One region of the Mesorhizobium sp. WSM4845 genome, then DNA from elsewhere that is predicted to be linked to it. Evidence: predicted binding sites of a transcription regulator. Region 1 holds the regulator's gene; the other holds the start of a gene.
The links. The regulator PhoB, encoded in region 1, activates phosphate uptake and scavenging genes when phosphate is short. The targets are predictions, from matches to a motif close to TGTCATNNANCTGTCAT.

Region 1 (18,130 bases):
CAAGGTCGTCGCATCCGGCAATCCGGAACATCTTGAGCTCAGCATTCCCGCCGACGATGGCGTCCGCTGGTTCCAAATATGGGTAGACGCGGATCATGACGACGGCGGCGCCGTGCAGGGCGTCGTCACCACCATGGTCGAAACGACCGAGCAGAAACGTCGCGAGCAAACCCTGAAGACGCTGCTGCGCGAGGTCAGCCACCGTTCGAAGAACCTTTTGGCCATCATCCAGAGCATCGCCACCCAGACCAGCCGTTATTCGGACACGCTCAGTGATTTCCTGACACGCTTTCGCGGCCGGCTGCAGTCGCTTGCCTCATCGCAGGACCTGGTGACCTCGTCCAACTGGCGGGGAGCGGCATTGCGCGAACTGGTGTCCGGCCAGGTCGGCCGCTATGGAGCCGACCCTGTGCGCAGCCTGCGTTTTCGCGGTGCAAACCCCTACCTCAATCCCAATGCCGCCCTGCATATCGGCTTGGCCATGCACGAACTTGCCGTCAATTCTGTCAGTTATGGCGCTCTGTCGCGAGCCGACGGGTTCGTCGAGGTGACGGCCGACCTGACGGCCGCTGCCGCTGGCGAGACCGCACTGTCGCTGACATGGGCCGAGGCCATCGGAGCCAATGACAATCAGCCCAGCGAGAAGCGCTTTGGCAGCGTCGCGCTTGAGCGCGTCGTGCCTGCGTCGTTGAACGGCACGGCGAAACTTGAAATCAGCGGGGATCGTCTCGAGTACCATCTCGTCGTTCCTCGCAGCAATTTCGAGACGGATTGAAGGGGCAACAGCCGAGCCCGAGGGGGTTGGGCAAGAGCTGGGATTTGATACCGGTCGCGCCGGCTTAACCATCTGTTCACCATAAAGTTCGATGCTGTTTTTCTCAGGCACCACTCCGCATGACGTTTTCGATCGCAGTTGCTGCGCACGGGAGGAATGGCTTTGACGGTTGCCGACATCAACAGGCTGGAACAGGCCGCACGCGTTTCGATGAGCGGGTTTCAGGATCCCGAAGCATCCGCAATGCGGTCGCCCCGTGCTTCCCTGCCGATCCTCGGCCTCGCCGCAATCGGGCTGGCTGCAGTGGTCGTCCTGGCCGCCGCGTTCCAGTTGGTCTAGTGCATGTCACGCAAAGGGATGCCCTCGGGCTTGAACCGAGGGTGTGCAGCGGTTTTGCGATAACAATTTAATGCAAAGCGTCGGACGCAAGTGGCCGGCGGCTCGCGCTTGCCTGATGTCGGCTTGATCTCCAATGGTCGCGCCAGCCGGCATCGCAGGAACTTTGGCGGATGTGGCCCGTTCTATGGCGGGAGGACCGTCGCCATGGAACATATCGCTGCCGTGCTGCTGGTCATCGGCTGTTCGAACACGATGACCGAGTGCCGTGAATTGCCCGTATCGGTGAGCGTTTTCGAAACCGCTCAGGAGTGCACAGCCGCGCGTCCGTTTGCCATGAGCGATGTGCAGGGTCAGGCTCCGCGCATCATTGCCAAATGCCTTTCGGTCGATCCGGCACTTGAGGATGATTACGACCAGATCGTCTGGAACGTGCGCGCAGACGGCACGCTCGACGCTTCCGTGGAGATTTCCGACCTCGAGCTTGCCTCGAGCGGCACGCGTCCGGAAAAAGACTCTCTTAGCCAACAATGAAATCGAACAGGGCAAAACACTTTTTCGCGTGATAAATGACGGGCGGAGCTACAATTGAGGACAAAGGCGAGGAGTGACCCTATGCGGAAGATGATTATTGCCATGGTTGCCGCAATCGCGGTCAGCGGTTGCAGCACCACCGAGCAGGATGTCGGCGTCGGCGCCGGTGTCGGCGCTCTGGCCGGCGGCCTGATTGACGGCGGCAAGGGTGCGCTGGTGGGCGCAGCCATCGGTGCCGGTACCGGCCTGCTGGTGCGCAACCTGCGCAATGGCTATTGCCAGTACCGCGACAACCGTGGCCGTCTGTTTACGGCGCGCTGCTGATCCGTTTCAAACGCAAGAGGCATTGGAAGCGGAGACCGGACGAGCCGGTCTCTGTTTACTTGGACGCTGTATTTGGGACGCTGTATTTGGGCGCCTTCGAAAACGCTCGGTTTGCGGCAGTGTTTCAGTCCGACAGCGGGATCCTGATTTCCACGCTCAACCCGCCATCGTGAAAATCGCGATTGATCGTACCGCGCAATTCGCGCGTCACGTTCAGATCGATCAACTTGGTGCCGAAACCGGTTTTGACAGGTGGCTCGAGCTTCTTCTTGCCGGCTTCGCGCCAGTTGAGAACCAACGTTCGGTCGCTCCTGTGGCCTTCGACCGACCAGTCGACCTTGAGTGACCAGTCGCCGTTCCTGGTAATGGCCGAATTGCCGGTTTCCCCATATTTTAGCGCATTCGTCGCCAGTTCGTGAAAGGTCAGGCCGAGCGCTTGCGTCGTCGTCTCGTCGAGCAACACCTCTGGCCCCGACAATATCCCGTCGGGAAGCTCCTTGCCGAACACCTGGCCAAGCTCGATGCGCAAGAGATCGCCAAGATCGGCCTTCTGCCAGCGCGAGCGCGTCAGCATGTCCTGGGACGCCGCCATCGCTTGCAGCCGGGCCGAAAAAGAGGACGAGAACTCGTGGACGTCGGTGGCGTGCGACGCCGTCTGGCGCGCAATCGCCAGCACCCGCGTGATCGAGTTCTTGATGCGGTGCTTCATCTCCTGCAGCATCAGGTCTTTTTCGAGCAGGCTTTTTTCCGTCGTCTCATGAAGCAGCGAGACCGCGTCATAGGCCCGCTCCTGATAGCGCGCCACCAGCGCGATGGTTCCCGCGAGCAGCAGGCCGAACAGGCCGAGCATCACCGGAATGGCGCGCGAGGACGGTTGCGAGAAGGCGCTTGTCGGCCTGAACAGGACGGTCCATGGACGCCCGGCGATGGTGAGTTCGCGAGAAACCAGCAACCTGTCGCCGAAGCTCGACGCCGGCGGCGTTTCCGACTGGAACAAAAGATGGTCGGCATCCACCTTGCCGTCATAGATTTCGATGTTGACCGGCAGCAACGGCGTCCGGCTGAGCGCGGTCTGGAACAGGTCGCGGGCGCGGAACGCCGCATAAAGCAAGCCTGTTGTCGAGGATCTGGACGCATCGATGCCGTCCGCCGCGGTTTCGATGTTGAGCCGCACGAAGACCAGGAAGCCGGTGAAGGTCTGCGCAGCACCTGTTTCCTGGCCCAGCTGCACGCGCCCGCTCGCGTGCTGCTGGTTGTCGGCCATCGCCCTTTCGATCGCCTCGCGCCGCACCGGTTCGGTGAACATGTCGTAGCCGATGCCGGATTGATTGGAAGGGTCCAGCGGCTCGAACAGCGTGATGGGCGCACGCCATGGCAGCGTTGTCGTGGCCGGATAGATCGCATCGCTGACGCCATAGTCGTGCAGGATGGCACGCTCGACGGCTGCCTCGTCGCCGGCTCTCACCAGCCGGAGAAAGCCGATGCCGCGCAGGCCGGCGAAATTGTCGTTGATACCCAGCGCATCGAAGAACGCCTTGAACTCGCTCCGCGAAATGTCACCATTGCGAGCCTCGAACAGCGCATGTGTCGATCGCAGCAGTGACAGATGCAGGTCGATGCGGCTATCGATCCGGTTGAGGGCGTCGTCCGCCGTCGCCTCGAATTTGATGCGCGCCGCTTCCTGAGTGGCGAAATAGGCGAATCCCGCCATTGTCAGGCTGATCAGCGCGACGGCAATGAACGCGACGATCGGGAAGAACTTCTTCAAATTGCTGCTGCGACCCATGGTTCCCCATCTTATGGGCAAGTCCCCGTGGCAACACAATGGCGCGGCCAAACCATCATGACGGCTGGCATATCACATGACAGGTAGTTGACGCTTCAGGCGGCGATCTTCAGCGCGCCTGGTCCCGGAATGGCGCCGGGCGGGCACTTGCCCAGAATGATCATGCCGAGCACCTCGTCCTGGGTGACGTCGCCGGTGCGCGCCGTTCCAACGACCCGGCCATTCTTCATGACGCAGACGCGGTCGGCAAGCTCGAACACATCGTGGATGTCATGGCTGATCAGGAAGATGCCGATGCCGTCGGCCTTGAGCTGCATGACCAGTTCGCCGACCTGCGCCGTTTCCTGCGGTCCCAGTGCCGCCGTCGGCTCATCCATGATCAGGATGCGGGCGTTGAACAGGATGGCGCGCGCGATCGCCACCGACTGCCGCTGACCGCCCGAAAGCTTGATCACGGGGTCCTTGAAGCGCTGGAAACGGGGATTGAGCCTGCCCATCACCTTGCGCGCCTCGGCCTCCATGGCGCCATCGTCGAGCGTGCCCCAGCCGGTCATCAGCTCGCGGCCGAGGAACAGGTTGGCGGCGGCATCGACATTGTCGGCGAGCGCCAGCGTCTGATAGATCGTCTCGATGCCGTATTTCTTGGCGTCGCGCGGATTGGCGATCGAAGCCTCCTCGCCATTGACGAAGACCTGGCCCGAATCGCGCTTGTAGGCGCCGGACAGGATCTTGATCAGCGTCGACTTTCCCGCGCCGTTGTGGCCGAGCAGCGCCACGACCTCGCCCGGGAAAAGGTCGATCGACGCATCGTCGACGGCGCGAATGCCGCCGAAGGCAATCGAGATGTTGCGCATGTCGATCAGTGGCGTGGGAGCAGTCGTGTCAGCCATGATCGTTCCTTTCCATGGTTTTGCCGAGCATGATGCTGGACCGAGACGGATGTCCACTTTTCGCTGACGCGGACCTTCGGCTCGGGATCATGCTCAGACCCGCTTGCGGTAGACTGTGTCGAGCCAGACGGCGACGACCAGCACGGCGCCGACGACGACGCTCTGAAGCGGCGAATCGATGCCGAGCAACACCATGCCGGACTGCAGCGACTGCATCAGAAGCGCGCCCAGCATGGCGCCGAGCACCGTGCCGGAGCCGCCGGCCAGCGACGTGCCGCCGATGACGGCTGCTGCGATGACCAAGAGTTCGTCCAGCGTGCCCAGCGCATTGGTCGCCGCATTGAGGCGGGCCGAAGCAATTGCCGCGCTGATCGCGGCCAGAACGCCCATGATCATGAACACTTTCATGGTCACCCAGCGCGTGTTGATGCCGGCGAGTTCCGCCGCTTCCGGGTTGCCGCCGATGGCAAAGACGTAGCGGCCGAAACGGGTGCGCCGGGTAATGAAGGTCATGACGATGCCGACTGCGACCGCGATCAGCACCGGTATGGCGATGCCATGGGCGATGAACAGCCCGCCTTCGGGGATGGTGATGCCGTTCCGCTGGGCGTATTGGCGCACGATGCCGATCGGCCAGGGATAGGAATTGGCGATCCAGACGGCGCCGAGGATGGCGGCGCAGGCGACAACACCAAGCAGGCTCTCCGCCCAGACCGGGCGCAACGGAAACTTGAAGCGCTTGCGCTGCGACCGGCCGTTGAGCAGCATCAAGGCGACGGCCACACAGGCGAGAATGCCGACGATCCAGCTCGCGGTCGCCCCAATCGAGCCACGCGGCCCGCCACCCATCAGCTGGAACGTGGCATCGAGCGGCGCGACGGTGCGCCCGCTCGTCATCAGCCACGCCATGCCGCGCCAGATCAGCAGGCCGCCCAGCGTCACGATGAAGGCCGGAACCTCGAGATAGGCGATGATGAAGCCCTGAAGCGCGCCGATCATGAGGCCAAGCGCCACGCCGGCAGCCAGTGCGATGACCCATATCCAGGGATTTCCAAGCTGGAATCCGATGACGCGGATGAGGAATTCTGCCTGCGCAACGCCCATCACCATGCCGATGACGCCTTCGACGGAGCCGACCGAAAGATCGATGTTGCGCATCACGATGACCAGCACCATGCCGGTCGCCATGATCGCGACCGAGGAAGTCTGCACCGACAGGTTCCAGAGATTGCGCGGCGTGAGGAACAGCCCGCCCGACAGGATGTGGATTCCAACCCAGATGATCAGCAGCGCGCCGACCATGCCGAGCATGCGTATGTCGAGCTCGGTCGCCTTGAGGAAGCGGCCGAAGGGGCTGAGCTCGGATTCACGCGCCCGATCAGCAACCGGCGTGTTGGAAGTCGTGTCGGTCATGATGTCCTCCCACCGTTGCCGTCTGCCGCGGATGCCGGAAGCAGCTTAGAAATTACCCGCGAGACGCGGAAAAACAACTCTTTTGAAAAAAACGCCGCGGCGTGAAGCCGCGGCTTTTCAGGTTTTTTGGCGAAGGCGGATCAGTTGCAGACCGGGACGGTGCCCGCCGCCACGCCGGCGCAGACCTCTTCCTGCTTGATCCAGCCGGCGTCGATGACGACGTTGAGATTGTCCCTGGTGATGGCAATCGGCGTCAGGAACAGCGACTTGACGACATTGCCGCCCGGCGTGGTGAAATCCTTGACGCCGGCAATGTCTGTCATCGGCTTGCCGTCGGCCAGCTGCGAGGCGATCTCGGCGGCGTTCTTGCCGAGCTCGCGCGCGTCTTTCCACACCGATACGGTCTGTGTGCCGAGCGCGATACGGTTCAGCGCGGCATGGTCGCCGTCCTGGCCCGAAACCGGGACGGATCCGGCCAGGCCTTGCGCCGTCAGCGCCGCGACGACGCCACCGGCGGTGCCGTCATTGGCGGCAACCACCGCATCGACCTTGTTGTCGTTGGCGGTCAGGAACTGTTCCATGTTCTTCTGGGCGTTGGCGGGAAGCCAGCCGTCCGTATAAGCCTCGCCGACATTCTTGATCTTGCCGCTGTCGATGGCATCCTTGAGCACTTCCATGGAGCCGGCGAACAGGAAATCGGCATTAGGGTCGGCGCCCGAGCCCTTGATGAAGACGTAATTGCCTTCCGGCGCCACCTTGAACACTTCGCGGGCCTGCATGCGGCCGACTTCCTGGTTGTCGAAGGTCAGATAGAAGACGTCCTTGTTCTCGATCAGCCGGTCATAGCCGACGACCGGAATGCCTTCGTCCAGCGCCTTCTGCACCGCCGGACCGATGGCCGAGGCATCCTGCGCAAGGATGATCAGCGCGTTGGCGCCCTGCGAGATCAGGCTTTCGACGTCGGTCAGCTGCTTGCCGGGATTGGACTGTGCGTCAGCGGAGATATATTTGTCGCCGGCGGCCTCGATCGCCGCCTTCATGGCGGCTTCGTCGGTCTTCCAACGCTCTTCCTGGAAGTTCGACCACGAAACGCCAATGACCTTGTCCTTGGCCTGCGCGGCCGACGCGAGCGTCAGCGACATGGCGACCCCCGCCAGAATGGCGGCTGCGAATCTCTTCATGATATTCCTCCCTGCGCCGCGTAGGGCGCGACCAACTGGCCCGAAGGCCGGCACAAAGGCTCTATTTTTTCGAGCCTCGAAAAAATACTGGTCCAACGCCGAACCGCTGTCAACACCAATTCTGATGGATTTTGAGGTCCTGTCGGGCTTTTTTTCGAGGCTCGGAATAAATAATGACAGCCCCTTCTGCTTCTGCCAGTATTTGTCGGCATTACCGACGGCCTTCCGATTCATGAGCGGCCGCGGCGATGAGGAGGAAACAAAAAATGTCGGTGGGAATCCGTCATGACGATCTGCGCCGGCGCAACCGGGCGATGGTGATTTCGGCCGTGCGCCGGGCAGGCCAGCCGTCGCGGACCGAGATCGCCGCGACCACCGGCCTCAGCCATTCGACCATATCCGCGATCTCTGCCGACCTGATCCAGGAAGGCATCCTGGCCGAGAGCAAGGCGAGCGAGACGGTTTCGCTGAAACGCGGCCGGCCGCAGGTCGGCCTCAGCCTCAATCCGCAAGCCGCTGCGGTGTTGGCCGTCGTGTTGTCGCTGAATTTCCTGTCGGTCGCCGTCATCGATTATGCCGGACAAGTGGTCGCCGAGGAACAGCGCCGGCTGGACACGCTGACCATGTCGCGCGACGAGCTGATCGGCGAATGTGTCGCCATCGTCCGGCGCCGGCTCGAAGATCCCGACCTCGATGTCCAAAGCGTCGCCCGCATCGCGCTGGCGATCCAGGGCATCACCGATTCCCACGCGCGCGCCATGTTGTGGTCGCCGATCACGCCGCAGACGAACATCGCCTTCGCCGACATTCTGGAACGCGAGTTCGGCATCCCGGCCATCATGGAGAACGACTGCAACATGATGGCCGTGGCGCTGCGCTGGCGCCACCCGGATCGCTACCGCGACGATTTCATCGCCATCCTGCTCTCGCACGGCATCGGTATGGGGCTGGTGCTGAAGGGCGAGCTGTTCACCGGCACCCACTCCTCGGGCGGCGAATTCGGCCACATGATCCATCGGCCGGGCGGCGCGCTTTGCCGCTGCGGGCGGCGCGGCTGCGTCGAGGCTTATGCCGGCAACTACGCCATCTGGCGCAATGCAAGGCAATTGAGCGAAAACGCCGAGCCGGTCGCCGATGTCAGCGACGCCGAGATGCGGGCACTGGCGGCCCGGGCGCGCGAGATGGACGGACCGGAGCGCGAAGCCTACCGCAAGGCCGGCGAGGCGCTCGGCTTCGGGCTCGGCAGCCTGTTCGCGCTGATCGATCCGGCGCCCGTGGCCATGGTCGGCGCCAGCGCTGCCGCCTTCGACCTGATCGAGCCGGCGCTGCGCGAGGCTATCGCCCAGACCGCCGGCGGCCAGCATTCGGGTTCGATTTCCTTCGACACCGAGCCGAACGAGTTGCCGCTGATCCGCGAAGGCTGCGCCATGCGGGCGCTAAGCTTCGTCGACCAGGAGATTTTCGCGCCGAGCATCCAGGCACGAGCCGGCTCGGTCGGAAAGAACGTGGCTTGAAGGATTCCCGGGTCGCGACTTGGGGTGTGTTGAGATTCAGGTCAGGCCGAGTCGAGAATGGTGGGTTCCGAGAACCGGAGCGGAGCGTACTTTTGGGTACGTCAGCACCGGAAGCGCAGGTATCAGCCGTTCGCAGGCCGGCATCACCTGAACCATCAGCTAGGCCGTGAACTCATAAATGCGGGGATGACCAAGATGGGTGAAATGGGAAGCTGTCCTTAAAGGTTGCGGAGGTTCAGCCGGGGATAGGGGTGCGGAAGCCGTGAGTGTCGCAAAGCTTTTTGGCCCTGCCATCGATTTTGGAGTCACTATCAATTTCTTCGACTTCGACAGCCCCATCTGTCTTATGCGCAAAGAAGAGAATGGAGGTCGACACGCTGCCACCATTCGTAAGCCCACAAAGGTAGACACCCCCACTTTCTCCTATGCGAGCCATCGCGATCCACACTATTGGTTCCGTCGAGATGGCAAGGTGCTTCCGGATTGCAAGCTTCAAGGGAGCTACATCGCTAAGCGTGATGTCGTGGGGAAAGGTTTTCTCGGTGGCATCTTGAGCTAATGCCGAACTAGTCCACGCTCCGACGACAATCCATGCAAGAAGAATTAAACCTCGCGTCATCCGAACTCCACCGGTGCAAGTTGCCTTTGTGATTAGGATGATTGCGAAGGGAAGGTATTCCAAGTCGGAAAGCGTCCGCAATGGATCGCTTTCCGACTGAGGCTTTCATATTGAGGCGGAATCTGATCTCGCTAGGAGGTCGCTATAGCAAGAACCCGGTCATCCATTCCGCGCTGTAGAATCCTGCGGCAAGTATGATAGCGATGGCAACCAGTCCGGTCCAAATACCCCGCATAGCGAAGGGCGACAAAATAGCCATTGCGGGGATACCAACCCGGACCAATGCTGATCTCAGATAGATTTCCTTGTTCGCATAGTTCCAGGAGCCGCCCTCCTCGGTCCCTCCGTCATTCCCCAAGGATAGCACCGCTGCGCAGCCGGTGGTGGCCAGCATGCGGCCGCCTTCGAAGCTTCGAGATAGTCAAGGACGAGCAACAGGAGGAAAACGCAAAGAGATGCTAGGACTGCCATTTCGATGAGGCTCGGCTTGCGGACCATCATGGCCACTACTGTATGTCGCCGCGGTTCCGCTTTCCACCCATGCCGGTCATGCCGAATTTATGAGTTCACGACCTAGTCTTCCCTGATCGCATAGCCCGCGCCGCGGATGGTGCGGATGACATCGGGCATGCGACCATTGTTGACCGCCTTGCGCAACCGGCCGACATGGACGTCCACCGTGCGCTCGTCGATGTAGATCGTCTCGCCCCAGACATTGTCGAGCAACTGGCTGCGCGAGAAGACCCGGCCGGGGTGGCGCATCATGAATTCGAGCAGCCGGAATTCGGTCGGCCCGAGCCGGATCTCGCTCTTCTTGCGATAGACCCTGTGCGATTCACGATCGAGCATGATGTCGCCGACCTTGAGCACGCTGGACAGCACTTCGGGCTTGGCGCGGCGCAGCAGCGCCTTGACTCTGGCCATGAATTCCGGTGTCGAGAACGGCTTGACCAGATAGTCGTCGGCTCCGGTCGAAAGGCCGCGCACCCGGTCGCTCTCCTCGCCGCGCGCGGTCAGCATGATGATCGGCAGCCGCTCGGTTTCGGGGCGCACCCGAAGGCGCCGGCAAAGCTCGATGCCGGAAACCGCCGGCACCATCCAGTCGAGCACCAAAAGATCGGGCACGTTTTCCTGCAGCCGGATTTCGGCCTCGTCGCCGCGCGTCACCACCTCGACCTGATAGCCTTCGGATTCAAGATTGTAACGGAGGAGGACGCCCAGCGGCTCTTCATCCTCCACCACCATGATGCGCGGCGCGATCATCGGCCGGTTACTCCTGTCATGTCGCCAGCGCCGACATCGTCGTTTCGTCGAGCTTCGGGCGATCCGCCGGCAATTGCTGCCCGGTCACGACAAAATAGGCGTTTTCGGCGATGTTGGTGACATGATCGCCGATACGCTCGAGATTCTTGGCGCAGAACAGAAGGTGCGTGCAGGCGGTGATGTTGCGTGGGTCCTCCATCATGTAGGTCAGGAGCTCGCGAAAAACCGCCGTGTATTTCACGTCGATCTTCTGGTCGTCGGCGCGCAGTTCCTTCAACGCGCCGGCATCGCGCGACACATAGTGCTCAACCACGCCGCGCAGCTGCACAAGAACGAGATCCGCCATCGCATCGATACCGTGCGACAGATTCCGCGGCGTCGCGCTCTGCCCGACTGCGCTGACCCGCTTGGCTATGTTCTTGGCCAGATCGCCGATGCGCTCGAGATCGCCGGCCATGCGGATTGCGCCAACCACGGCGCGCAGATCCTGCGCCATCGGCTGCCGTTTGGCGATCAGCGTGATGGCGCTGTCGTCGAGTTCGCGCTGCCGCGCATCCATGATGGCGTCGTCCGAGACGACGCGCTGCGCCATCGCATTGTCCGACGCAAGCAACGCGCGGATCGAGGCCGCGACCATTGCGGCGGCGAGCTCGTCCATGTCGCGGATCAGCCGGTCGATGTGCTCCAGTTCCTCGTCGAAAGATGCGACGGTGTGTTCACCCATGGTGCTGTCCTCGTGTTCGAAATTCGCCGGACCGCTCAGCCGAACCGGCCGGTGATGTAGTCCTGGGTGCGCTTGTCGTCGGGGTTGGTGAACATCTTGTCGGTCGCGCCCTCCTCGACCAGATACCCGAGATGGAACATCGCCGTGCGTTGCGACACGCGCGCCGCCTGCTGCATCGAATGGGTGACGATGACGATCGTATAATTCTGGCGCAGTTCGTCGATCAGTTCCTCGACGCGGGCGGTGGCGATTGGATCGAGCGCCGAACAGGGCTCGTCCATCAGGATCACTTCCGGCGACACGGCGATGGCGCGCGCAATGCAAAGACGCTGCTGCTGTCCGCCGGACAGACCGGTTCCCGACTCGAGTAGGCGATCCTTGACCTCGTTAAACAGGCCGGCCTTCTTCAGGCTCGATTCGACGATGCCGTCCAACTCGGCCTTGCTCCTGGCCAGGCCGTGGATGCGCGGACCGTAGGCGACGTTTTCGTAGATCGACTTCGGAAACGGGTTCGGCTTCTGGAATACCATGCCGACGCGAGCTCGCAGCTCGACGACATCGATTTTCGGATCGTAGACGTCCTCGCCGTCGAGCGTGATCTTGCCGCTCACCCGCGCGATATCGATGGTGTCGTTCATTCGGTTCAGGCAACGCAGGAACGTCGACTTGCCGCAGCCCGATGGCCCGATCAACGCCGTCACCTGATGCTCGCGGACATCGAGATCGACGTCGAACAGAGCTCGCTTCTCGCCGTAGTGAACAGAGACCTTTTCGCCCTTCATCTTGATCGAAGGGGCGTTGGTTGCGCTGCTCAGTTTCTGCTCGACGCCGGCTTCCGTCATGATGTTCATATCCTCTACTCCTTACCAGCGCCGCTCGAAGCGCCTGCGCAGTATCACCGCGATGGCATTCATGATGACCAAAAACACCAGCAAAATCAAAATCGCCGCCGAAGTCTTCTGCTGGAACCCCGCTTCCGGGAAATCCGCCCACATGAAAATCTGCACCGGCAGGATCGTCGCGGGATCGGTGAAGCCGCCGGGAATGTCGACGATGAAGGCGACCATGCCGATCATCAGCAACGGCGCGGTTTCGCCGAGCGCATGCGCCATTCCGAGGATGGTGCCGGTCATGATGCCCGGCATCGCCAGTGGCAGGACGTGATGGAATACGGTCTGGACCTTGGACGCTCCGATGCCAAGCGCCGCCTCGCGGATCGAAGGCGGCACGGCGCGCAGCGAAGCGCGCGAGGCGATAATGATGATCGGCAGGGTCATCAGCGCCAGCACCATGCCGCCGACCACCGGGGCTGAGCGCGGCATGCCGAAGAAATTCAGGAATACGGCAAGTCCAAGCAGGCCGAAGACGATCGAAGGCACCGCCGCCAGATTGTTGATATTCACTTCGATCATCGTCGTCAGCCGGTTCTTGGGCGCAAATTCCTCAAGATAGATCGCCGCTGAAACGCCGATCGGGAAGGCGATTGCGAGGGTTACGATCATGGTCAGGAACGATCCGACGACCGCGCCCCAGACACCAGCCAATTCCGGCTCGCGGCTTGCGCCGGTGAAGAAGAAGATCGAGTTGAACCGGCTTTCGATCAGGCCGGCGCTCTTCAGCGTGTCGAGCCAGACGATCACCTTGTCCGAAATCTTTCGCGATGCTTCCGGCGTCTCGATGACGCGCAGGAATGCCTGGCCGCTCGCGGCGGGCGCCGTGCTGTCCAGCGCCTCGATCACCGTGCCTTTTGCGATCACCGTGCCGTTGGCCGCAGACGACAGCGAGGTCAGCTTGACCGTGCCGCCATTGAACGCGACCAGCAGCGACGACGCGCCGCTCGTCAGCGTAAACATGCCGTTTTCGCCCTCGGTCGCACCATGGCCGCGCGCCAGCGCCAGCATGGCATCGTCGCCGAAGGTCAGATCGATGTCGCCGCTGGTTTCCGAAGGCGTGACGCTTGTCGAAATCGCTTCGTCCGAACCGACGTCGGCAAGCAAACCCTTGAGATAGAGGTCGGCAAAATCGTCAAGTGGAACCGCATAGTCCACCGTTCCTCCGAGCATCCCCGGATCAGCCGCAATATCCTTGCGCAGGAACACGCCTGTGCCGGTGGAAATCAGCCCGCGCAGAAGGCGCTTGTCCTGGCGGCTCTTCACATCCGGAAATTTTGCCGTAAGCGCTTCCTGAGCGATGGCGTCGTAGTTCACTTCATCGAGTTTCGCCGGGTCGACCTTGGCCGCTGAAAGATCGATCGGCAGCGTCACATAGTTCTGCCGCAGCGCCGGAATCGCCTGCGTGACGATCGTCGACAGGAGCAGCACAAGGAACAAGCCGGCCAACGCGACAGCTGCGGCGCCGAGCCATTTGAACCACGTTTCGGTACGGTAGCGGCCCTTTAGCCGCGCCTTCGCGGCATCGTCGGTATGAATGCTGACCGGCCGTCCGACGGCGCCGAATGACGAGATCGCATCAGTCATATTGCTCTCGGTATTTCTGGACGACGCGCAAAGCGACGATGTTGAGGGTAAGCGTGATGCAGAACAGCACCAGGCCGAGTGCGAATGCTGCAAGCGTCTTGGCGCTGTCGAACTCCTGGTCGCCCACCAGCAGCGTCACGATCTGCACGGTCACGGTGGTGACTGCTTCGAGCGGGTTGGCCGTGAGGTTTGCCGCCAGCCCCGCCGCCATGACCACGATCATCGTTTCGCCGATCGCGCGGCTGACGGCAAGCAGCATCGCCGAAACGATGCCCGGAAGGGCAGCGGGAAGGACCACCTTGCGGATGGTTTCCGACTTGGTCGCGCCGAGGCCGGCAGAACCGTCTCTCAGGGATTGCGGAACGGCGTTGATTACATCGTCGGAAAGCGAGGAAACGAAGGGAATGATCATGATACCCATGACCACGCCTGCGGCGAGCGCGGATTCAGACGCGACGTTGAGGCCCAGGCTTTCGCCGATACCGCGGAAGTAGGGCGCAACCGTCAGCGCGGCGAAGAAGCCGTAGACGACGGTCGGAATGCCGGCGAGGATTTCCAGAACCGGCTTTGCGACCGCGCGGACGCTTTTGGAGGCGTAATCCGAAAGGTAGATCGCAGCCATCAGCCCGATAGGCGCAGCCACCAGCATGGCGATGAAGGTGATGAGCAACGTGCCGGCAAAGAGCGGCACCATGCCAAAAATGTCCTCGTTGACCGCCCCGGCCTCCGCTCCCGCGCCGGTGAAGGCGCTCTGCGGCGACCAATGCGTGCCGAACAGGAACTTGTAGAACGGCACCTGTTGGAAGAACCGCAGCGACTCGAAGATAAGCGACAGGACGATGCCGATCGTCGTCAGGATCGCGACCACCGAACAGGCGATCAAGGATGCGCGAAGAACGCGCTCGACCACGTGGCGCGCCCGGTAGGCCTGTGCGATGCGGGAATAGGCCCAGTAAAATCCGGACGCGGAAAGCACGAGCGCGACGGTCCAGATGATCCAGGTGCTGGTCGCATGGACCGATTTGTAGAGGGCGGCGGCCGCCTCTTTCGTCGGATCGGCAAAGCCGACAAGCCCGCCAAAGGCCATCGCGCGAGCGTCGCGGATGAAAGCTTCGACCTGCGGGACGCCCATTCCCGACAACTCGGAGGAGAAGCGGTCGGTAACGATCGACGATTCAATTCCTGGCGTCACCAGCGACCACAACACGATCGCAAGCAGCGCGGGACCGGCGGCAAAAAGCGCCAGAAACGTGCCATGCTGGCCAGGCAGCGAATGCAGTCGCGCGACGTCGCCATTGACGCTGGCAATAGCGCGGGTCCGGCCGAGCCAATAGGCAGCAGCGGCCAGAACCACCAGAAAAACAACGAGATAACCGACCATGATTCGGGACGTCCCCTCGACCGCCGGTCATTCACCGGCTCAAAGCACGGGACCTATGGTCCCGCGCTTTGTGCTTTAGGATATGAGGGGTCAGAGCGGTACGCTCGGACCCCCGAAACATCAGGAGCCCATGCCCTTCAGGGCCTTGGCGTTTTCGGCCGACTTGGCGCGCTCGGCGTCCGGCAGCGGGATCAGGCCCTTGTCGGCCAGATAACCATCAGGACCCCATGCAGCCTCCGAGGTGTACTCGGCGATGAACTCCTGCATGCCGGGAATGACGCCGACATGCTCTTTTTTGGCATAGACAAAGAGCGAGCGGGAAACGCCGTAATCGCCGGATGCGATGTTCTCGAAAGTCGGCTCGACGCCATCGACCTTGTGGCCCTGCAGCTTGTCGGCGTTCTGGTCAAGGAACGAGAAGCCAAAGACGCCGAAGGCATTGGGGTTGGCTTCCAGCTTCTGGACGATCAGATTGTCGTTTTCGCCGGCCTCGACAAAAGCGCCGTCTTCGCGAATCTCGCCGCAGCCCTTTTCATTAGCCGCCTTCACTTCTTCCTGACAGGCCGCATCCATGACGAGCTCAACGAATGCATCGCGGGTACCGGATGTCGGCGGCGGGCCAAGCACCTCTATCTTTGTCGCGGGAAGGGATGAATCGACATCCGACCAGTTCTTGTAGGGGTTGGGGACGACCTTGCCGTCAACAGCGACGTTCTTGGCGAGCGCCTTGAAAACCTGTTCCTTGGTCAGATCGACGACAGTCCCTGCCTTCGAGTTGGCCAGTACGATGCCGTCGAAGCCGACCTTGATCTCGACCGGCGTCACGCCGTTTGCCTTGCAGGTTTTAAGCTCGCTATCCTTGATGGCGCGCGAGGCATTGGTGAAGTCGGCGGTATTTTCGCCCACGCCCTGGCAAAACAGCTTCATGCCGCCGCCGGTGCCAGTCGACTCGACGACCGGGGTCTTGATCTTTCCGCTCTGGCCGAGCTTTTCAGCGACAGCCGTCGTGAAGGGGAACACTGTGGACGAACCAACGATTTGAATCTGGTCGCGCGCGGCGGCATAACCAGCCGACGCGGCGAGCGCAAGCGCCGCGGCCGACGCCGTAAGGAGGAATTTCTTCATGTGGCCTGCTCCTGTTCGGAAAAATGGTCTCTCAGCGCCATTCCTTCGGCGCCCGCTGAGGCCATAGCCCCCGATTATTACAGTCACATGACAGTTTGATGTCAGCCCGGTAACCGCCGCACAGCCCTGTCGAAAAGGCAGCGCTGCGGGTCTCGCCGCAACAGCCGTGGTTTGCCGCTGGAATCAGCAGCTTGCGCGATTTGCGGCCGGCATTTGCCTGGACGGACGGACAATTGGCGCCGAAAAAGAAAATCCGGGCGGGAGCGCGTTGCATGCGGCCAAGGAGGTCATGGCCGTGCCATCGCCGAAGCAGGTCCGTTGGGGTAAATCTGACCCTGCTTCTTGCCGGCGGTCGCTGCTCCCGCCCGTAACTGGAGGAGCGGAACTCGAATGCGCTTATTGTTCCAACCAGACGCATGATTTGGTATGGTGCGATCGCACCATAGTCTTGTCGCAACGCGTCGCCGAATCGGCTGGACCCGATAGGCTGACGTGGCTATCTCCCGTTTGGATTTCCCCGTCCGCGGACCTTTTCGAGCAAGGCGCCGCCTGGGGCTAATGGGCTTAGGGCTGATGGGCTTGGGCAGGCAATCGTCCATGCCCGACCCCCAATCGCGCCAAAGTCGCGCCAGGGACGCTGCGGCACTTTGATTTTTGCGCATGATCCCCAGCGAAATTGATTCCGATTCTCCGGGTCATGCGCTAGCCTTGCCCGCAGTGTATTCCGACGGTTGTCGGTAGAACCGAAGCCGCGTTATAGATCCCGCAAGGGTGTTGCCGATGTTGCGACGGATCCTGCCTTTTTTCGTGTGCCCGATGCTGCTGCTAGGGGGCGGCTGCTCGCGCAGCTACGACGGCACCGTCGTCATTCCAAGGCCGCTCGATGTCCGGCGGTTCTGGGACCGGCCGCAGCAGCAGGCGCAAGCCGAACAGCCGCAGTTGCTGCAGACCGATGTCTTTCCTGCGGCGCCCGAAACGCCGGAAACAGCGGCGGCCCGCAAAATCGACACCTCCGTGGCGCCGAGAAGGAAAATCGCCAGGATTGCCAGACAACCACCGACGCCGTCATCCGAGCCGGCGAAACCGCTCACCTGCAGGAACGTCAGCCAACCAGGAAAACGGGTCCGCATGGTCTGCGAATAGCCAGCCGGCATTCAAGCGCTGGCAGCTAAAAAGATGCGCCGCCTTGAAAACGTTGCTGCGCACCCGCCGCAGCGGTTCGGTCCGCGCAGGCCGAGAGCATGAGCCGACTGGTGGGTTTCGGGCTGCCTGATCGGCGTTGCCGGCAGCCGCGTTGAACCTTATCCGGCCTTCGACGTTAAACAGCCATCGCAGTGCCCGCACAACACACGCTGTAGCGTTTCGATTTGGCGCATCCTTTCCGAACCGAACGCAGCGAGGCGGAGATCGATCCCGATCCCTGGGCGCTAGGTGGTCAAAGGAGACCGAACACATGTCCATTCACTTCACTGTCTCGGACGTGACCAGAAATCTGTTTCACTCGCTGAGAAGGGACCATGAGCGCGCGCCGAGGCCTCTCAGTCCTGAGCAACGTCTTTTGCTGGAATGCTACCTGGCCGGTCAGATTCCGGAATCGGCCTGGAGCGACTACGTCTTCGAGACGCCGGAATTGGCACGCCATGTCAATGCGAGACGCGGGCAACACTGATATCTGGTGAACCGGTCAGATCGCTCGAGGTGACGCCACCGAACAGCGCTTGGCTGAATCGGCGGCCCGATCAGCGTGCCGTTACGCTTGAAGCCGCGGCTTCCCGGGAACAATAGCCC
Region 2 (4,482 bases), on a different contig from region 1:
CGGCGGCGTCGACCAGCACGATGGCTGAATCCACCATCGACAGGATGCGCTCGACTTCACCGCCGAAATCGGCGTGGCCGGGGGTGTCGACGATGTTGATGCGGGTGTCCTTCCAGTCGACCGAGGTCGCCTTGGCCAGGATGGTGATGCCGCGTTCCTTTTCGAGGTCGTTCGAATCCATGGCGCGTTCGGCAACGCGCTGGTTGTCGCGGAACGAGCCGGACTGTTTCAGGAGCTGGTCGACGAGGGTGGTTTTCCCATGGTCGACGTGCGCGATGATCGCGATATTACGAATTTTCATGTTGTGGTCTCGGGAGCGTTGCAGGCAGCAGGCCAAAAGGCGCTGCCTCTTTCGGTTGGGCGGCTCATACAGGGTTTTTCGCAATTGCGAAAGAGGAGGCGTGCCACCAAATAGATGGTCACCAAATCTTAAGCGTCTTGGTGTGAAATTGAATTATTAACCAAAGCGGAACCTTTCACGGTCGGGACAGTTCAAATTTCATGAGCAAAACGGGCATCAGATACCGGCCAATCCTTGCATGGGCTGCGCTCGCCGTCCTGCTTGCGGCAGGGGTGGCACAGTCGGCCGCGACGTCGACGGAGCCTGCCCTGCCGTCCGACACCCGAACGGCGGAGCAGTTGTTTGCCGACGCTCCCGATGGCGTCGACCCGGTGGTGACCGGGCCGGTCAGCGCCGCCTTCAAGCAAAGGCAGGAGGCCGCCAACTGCGACAGCGCTGTTTGGCCCAATATTCCGACCGTTTGCTATCCGGATTAGGACTGCTTTCCGCACATTGTCGGAAAGGTCAGATCGACCCTTCCTGAAGTCTTGCCAACGCCGGCGCAGCCCCCCATCCGCCTGCCGGCACCTTCTCCCCGTAAACGGGGAGAAGCCCGCTGCGCGAAATGTCGGCTCTCCTTCTGCAACGTTCGCGATTAGCGAAATCTTCGATGCGGGCCACTTTCTCCCCGTTTACGGGGAGAAATGCCCGGCAGGGCAATGAGGGGCAGCGGGACGTCACCCAGGATTGATACAACGTGACCCAGTCCCCTCACGCCGAATGCACCGGGTCGAGCGTGACCTTGTAGAGTTCATTGTCGTCGCGATCCATCAGCCGCACCGTCATCTGTTCAGTGGCGCCATCGATGTCGACGAGGCCGAAGAACTGCAGGCCGGCCGAGGGTGGCAGGTTCTGCCCCTGCTCGGCGGTTGGCGCCTTGATGAATTTCAGCTCCGGGCCGAAGGTCATGTCGAAATCATTGGGTCCATAGGTGCCGGCATGGAGCGGACCCGAGACGAATTCCCAGAACGGATTGAAGTCCTGGAACTGCGCCTTGTCGGGATTGTAGTAATGCGCCGCCGTGTAGTGCACGTCGGCGGTCAGCCAGACGGTGTTGGTGATGCCGGCATTCTTTATGTAGCGAAGGAGGTCGGCAGTTTCCAGTTCGCGGCCCTTGGCCGGGCCATTGTCGCCATTGCTGACGGCCTCGGCGCCGGCCTTGTTGGTGGCGTCGTTCCAGACGACGAGACCAAGCGGCATGTCGGCGGCGATGATTTTCCAGGTCGCGTTGGAGTTTGCCAGTTCGCGCTTCAGCCACTTCATCTGCTGTTCGCCGAGGATGCGCGATTGCGGCGTCACCGTATCCTGCATGCCAGGACCGTTGGCGCCGCGATAGGAGCGCATGTCGAGGAAGAACACGTCGAGCAGCGGCCCGTAGGCGATCTTGCGATAGACGCGGCCCGGTTCCGACGGCTCGTAGCGGATCGTCGTCATCTCGTGGAAGGCACGTGCCGCGCGAGCCGCCAGCACATGGATGTTTTTTTCCGAGTAGCGGTCATCGGCGCTCAGGTTCTTCGAATCCGACCAGTTGTTGACCACCTCGTGATCGTCCCACTGGTAGAAGGTCGGGCAGATGGCGTTTAGCCCCAGCACGTTCTTATCCATCATGTTGTACTTCCACTGGCCGCGGTACTCGTCCAGCGTCTCGGCAACCTTGCGCTTTTCGTCGATGAGGACCTTGTTCTTCCACTTGCTGCCGCCGGGCAGCTCGACCTCGTCCTTCATCGGGCCGTCGGCATAGATGGTGTCGCCGGAATGCAGGAAGAAGTCGGGCGTATGCTTGCCGATCGTGGCATAGGTCTTCATGCCGGTGTCGTCGATGCCCCAGCCCTGGCCGGCGGTATCGCCCGACCAGGCGAAGCGGATGTCGCGTTTCGAGGCCGGCGCCGTGCGGAAGCGGCCGACGATCGGCTCGGAGACGGCGTTGATGTCGGCAAGATCGGCCGCGACCATGCGATAGAAGATGTCCTGGTCGGAGGTGAGGTCGGTGAGCAGCCGCTTTACGGTGTAATCGCTGGCCGGCGACGTATCGAGCGGCGCAAGGCGCAAGGGATTGGCGAAATTCTCCGTCGACGAGACTTCGAACATGACGCGCGAAGGGCGGTCGGTCCGCGTCCACACCACGCCACTGGTTGCGTCGACATCGCCCGACTGGATGCCATGGGTGAAGGCGGGCCGCTGATTGGCGCGCGAATAATAGGGAAGCGCGAGGCCCGATACGCCGACGAGGCCGGCGGCGCTCGCCGACGTGACAAAAGCGCGGCGCGAAATCTTGTTCATGGCTGTCTCCTGGATGGCTTAAACGTCGCCGCCAAGGTCCAGCCTCAATGTTTCACGCACATCTCGAAACCATGAAGGTTTTCTGACGATCAACAGGCTGGCGAATCTCCCCCCTCGAGGGGGAGATGTCGCCGAAGGCGACAGAGGGGGTCGTGTCGCGTGGAGCGCCAACCTCCTGCGTCGGCGATAAGGGGCCGAGCCCGGTCGGACCGACCCCCTCTGGCCGCTTCGCGGCCATCTCCCTCAAGGGGGGAGATTAGCGCTCGGCCGTCACAGCTCAAGCCGCCTGCGGGTTCGGCTCGAAGGCCGGACGGCTGGTGTTGATCAACAGCGAGATGCAGGCTGCGGCTATTGCCGTCATGCCGGCGATGAGGAAGGCAAGTTCGTAATTGCCCTGCAATTCACGCATGGTGCCGCCGAAGAAGGCGGCCGCCGCTGCACCCACCTGATGGCCGGCGACGACCCAGCCGAAGACGATCGGCCCGCTGCGGTCGCCGAACGCCTCGTTCGACAGCCTGAGCGTCGGCGGCACGGTGGCGATCCAGTCCAATCCGTAGAGCACGGCGAAGATGATCAAGCTGGTCGACGAAAAGCCGGAATAAGGCAGATAGATCAGCGACAGGCCGCGGATGCCATAATAGACGCCGAGCAGCTTGCGCGGGTCGAAACGGTCGGTGAGCCAGCCCGACAGCGTCGTGCCGATCAGGTCGAAGATGCCCATCAGCGACAGCAGGCCGGCGGCTTGCACCTGGCCGATGCCCATGTCGCCGCAAAACGCGATCAGGTGCGTTCCGACCAGTCCGTTGGTGGTGAAGCCACAGATGAAGAAGGTGGCGAACAGATACCAGAACACCCGCGTGCCGGCGGCACGACGCAGCGTGCTGAACGTGTGGGTGAGGAAATTGCCCTGCGAGGCCGGCGGAACCGGCGGCACGTCGTCGACGTCCGCGCCGTAGCGCACCATGCCGATCGCGGACGGCCGTTCCGGCACCAGCAGCCAGACCAGCGGCACCAGGCAGGCGGTGGCGACCGCAATGGCGATGGCGACAGGCTTCCAGCCGCCCGACTGGGCGAGCGCGGCGAGCAACGGCAGGAACACCAGCAGGCCGGTGGCGGCCGAGGCCGACATCAGCCCCATCACCAGGCCGCGATTGGTCTTGAACCAGCGATTGACGATGGTGGCGCCGAGCACCGTGGCGACCGCGCCGGAACCGACGCCGGAGAATACGCCCCAGGTGAGAAGCAGGTGCCAGGGCTGGGTCATCAACAGGCTGAGCGCCGTCGAGCCCGACATCAGCACCAGCGACGCCAGCAGCGTGCGGCGCAGCCCGATCCGTTCCATCAGTGCCGCGGCAAACGGCCCGGTCAGGCCGTAGAGGAAGATGCCGATGGCCGCGGCGAGCGAGACGACATCGCGCCGCCAGCCGAAACTCTCCTCCAGCGGCAGCATCATGACGGCCGGCGCCGACCGCAGGCCCGCCGCGATCAGCAGGCACAGGAAAATGACGGCCACCACGACGAAAGCATAGCGCTGGCCAAACGGGCGGGATCGAGCTATCATGTTACTGACCGGTACGTTGCAATGCATGGGAGCATACGTACCGATCGGTAACATTGTCAAGCAGGCAACGGCACGTCCAAGAATGAAAAGCATTGAGCCAACGATCAAAGCGGATGAACGGCCCCGCGCGGGCGAAAAAATCCTTCGCGTTGCCCGCGACCTGTTCTACCGGCAAGGCATCAGGGCGATCGGCGTCGACGAGATCGTGCGGCGCGCCGGCGTCACCAAGCCCAGCCTCTATCGCAGCTTTCCGTCCAAGGACGAATTGGCCGCGTCCTATCTGCGGCAATACGACCTCGAG

Region 2: the regulator PhoB is predicted to act here: its motif matches at 2,692-2,708, upstream of AC0L2C_RS27365 (alkaline phosphatase D family protein).

Annotation. Positions count from the first base shown of each region.
Region 1 is NZ_JBVVQA010000014.1:72,768-90,897, forward strand. It holds gene AC0L2C_RS17405 (sensor histidine kinase) at 1-775, shown strand, start outside; gene AC0L2C_RS17410 (hypothetical protein) at 932-1,114, shown strand; gene AC0L2C_RS17415 (hypothetical protein) at 1,319-1,645, shown strand; gene AC0L2C_RS17420 (YMGG-like glycine zipper-containing protein) at 1,727-1,969, shown strand; gene AC0L2C_RS17425 (CHASE domain-containing protein) at 2,094-3,737, opposite strand; gene AC0L2C_RS17430 (ATP-binding cassette domain-containing protein) at 3,851-4,645, opposite strand; gene AC0L2C_RS17435 (sugar ABC transporter permease) at 4,739-6,058, opposite strand; gene xylF (D-xylose ABC transporter substrate-binding protein) at 6,199-7,239, opposite strand; gene AC0L2C_RS17445 (ROK family protein) at 7,506-8,753, shown strand; gene AC0L2C_RS17450 (hypothetical protein) at 8,989-9,372, opposite strand; gene AC0L2C_RS17455 (hypothetical protein) at 9,515-9,766, opposite strand; gene phoB (phosphate regulon transcriptional regulator PhoB) at 9,946-10,635, opposite strand; gene phoU (phosphate signaling complex protein PhoU) at 10,652-11,359, opposite strand; gene pstB (phosphate ABC transporter ATP-binding protein PstB) at 11,395-12,210, opposite strand; gene pstA (phosphate ABC transporter permease PstA) at 12,223-13,836, opposite strand; gene pstC (phosphate ABC transporter permease subunit PstC) at 13,829-15,217, opposite strand; gene AC0L2C_RS17485 (PstS family phosphate ABC transporter substrate-binding protein) at 15,338-16,342, opposite strand; gene AC0L2C_RS17490 (hypothetical protein) at 17,159-17,485, shown strand; gene AC0L2C_RS17495 (hypothetical protein) at 17,796-18,011, shown strand.
Region 2 is NZ_JBVVQA010000031.1:21,390-25,871, reverse strand. It holds gene typA (translational GTPase TypA) at 1-301, opposite strand, end outside; gene AC0L2C_RS27370 (hypothetical protein) at 502-777, shown strand; gene AC0L2C_RS27365 (alkaline phosphatase D family protein) at 1,052-2,620, opposite strand; gene AC0L2C_RS27360 (MFS transporter) at 2,898-4,181, opposite strand; gene AC0L2C_RS27355 (TetR/AcrR family transcriptional regulator) at 4,264-4,482, shown strand, end outside.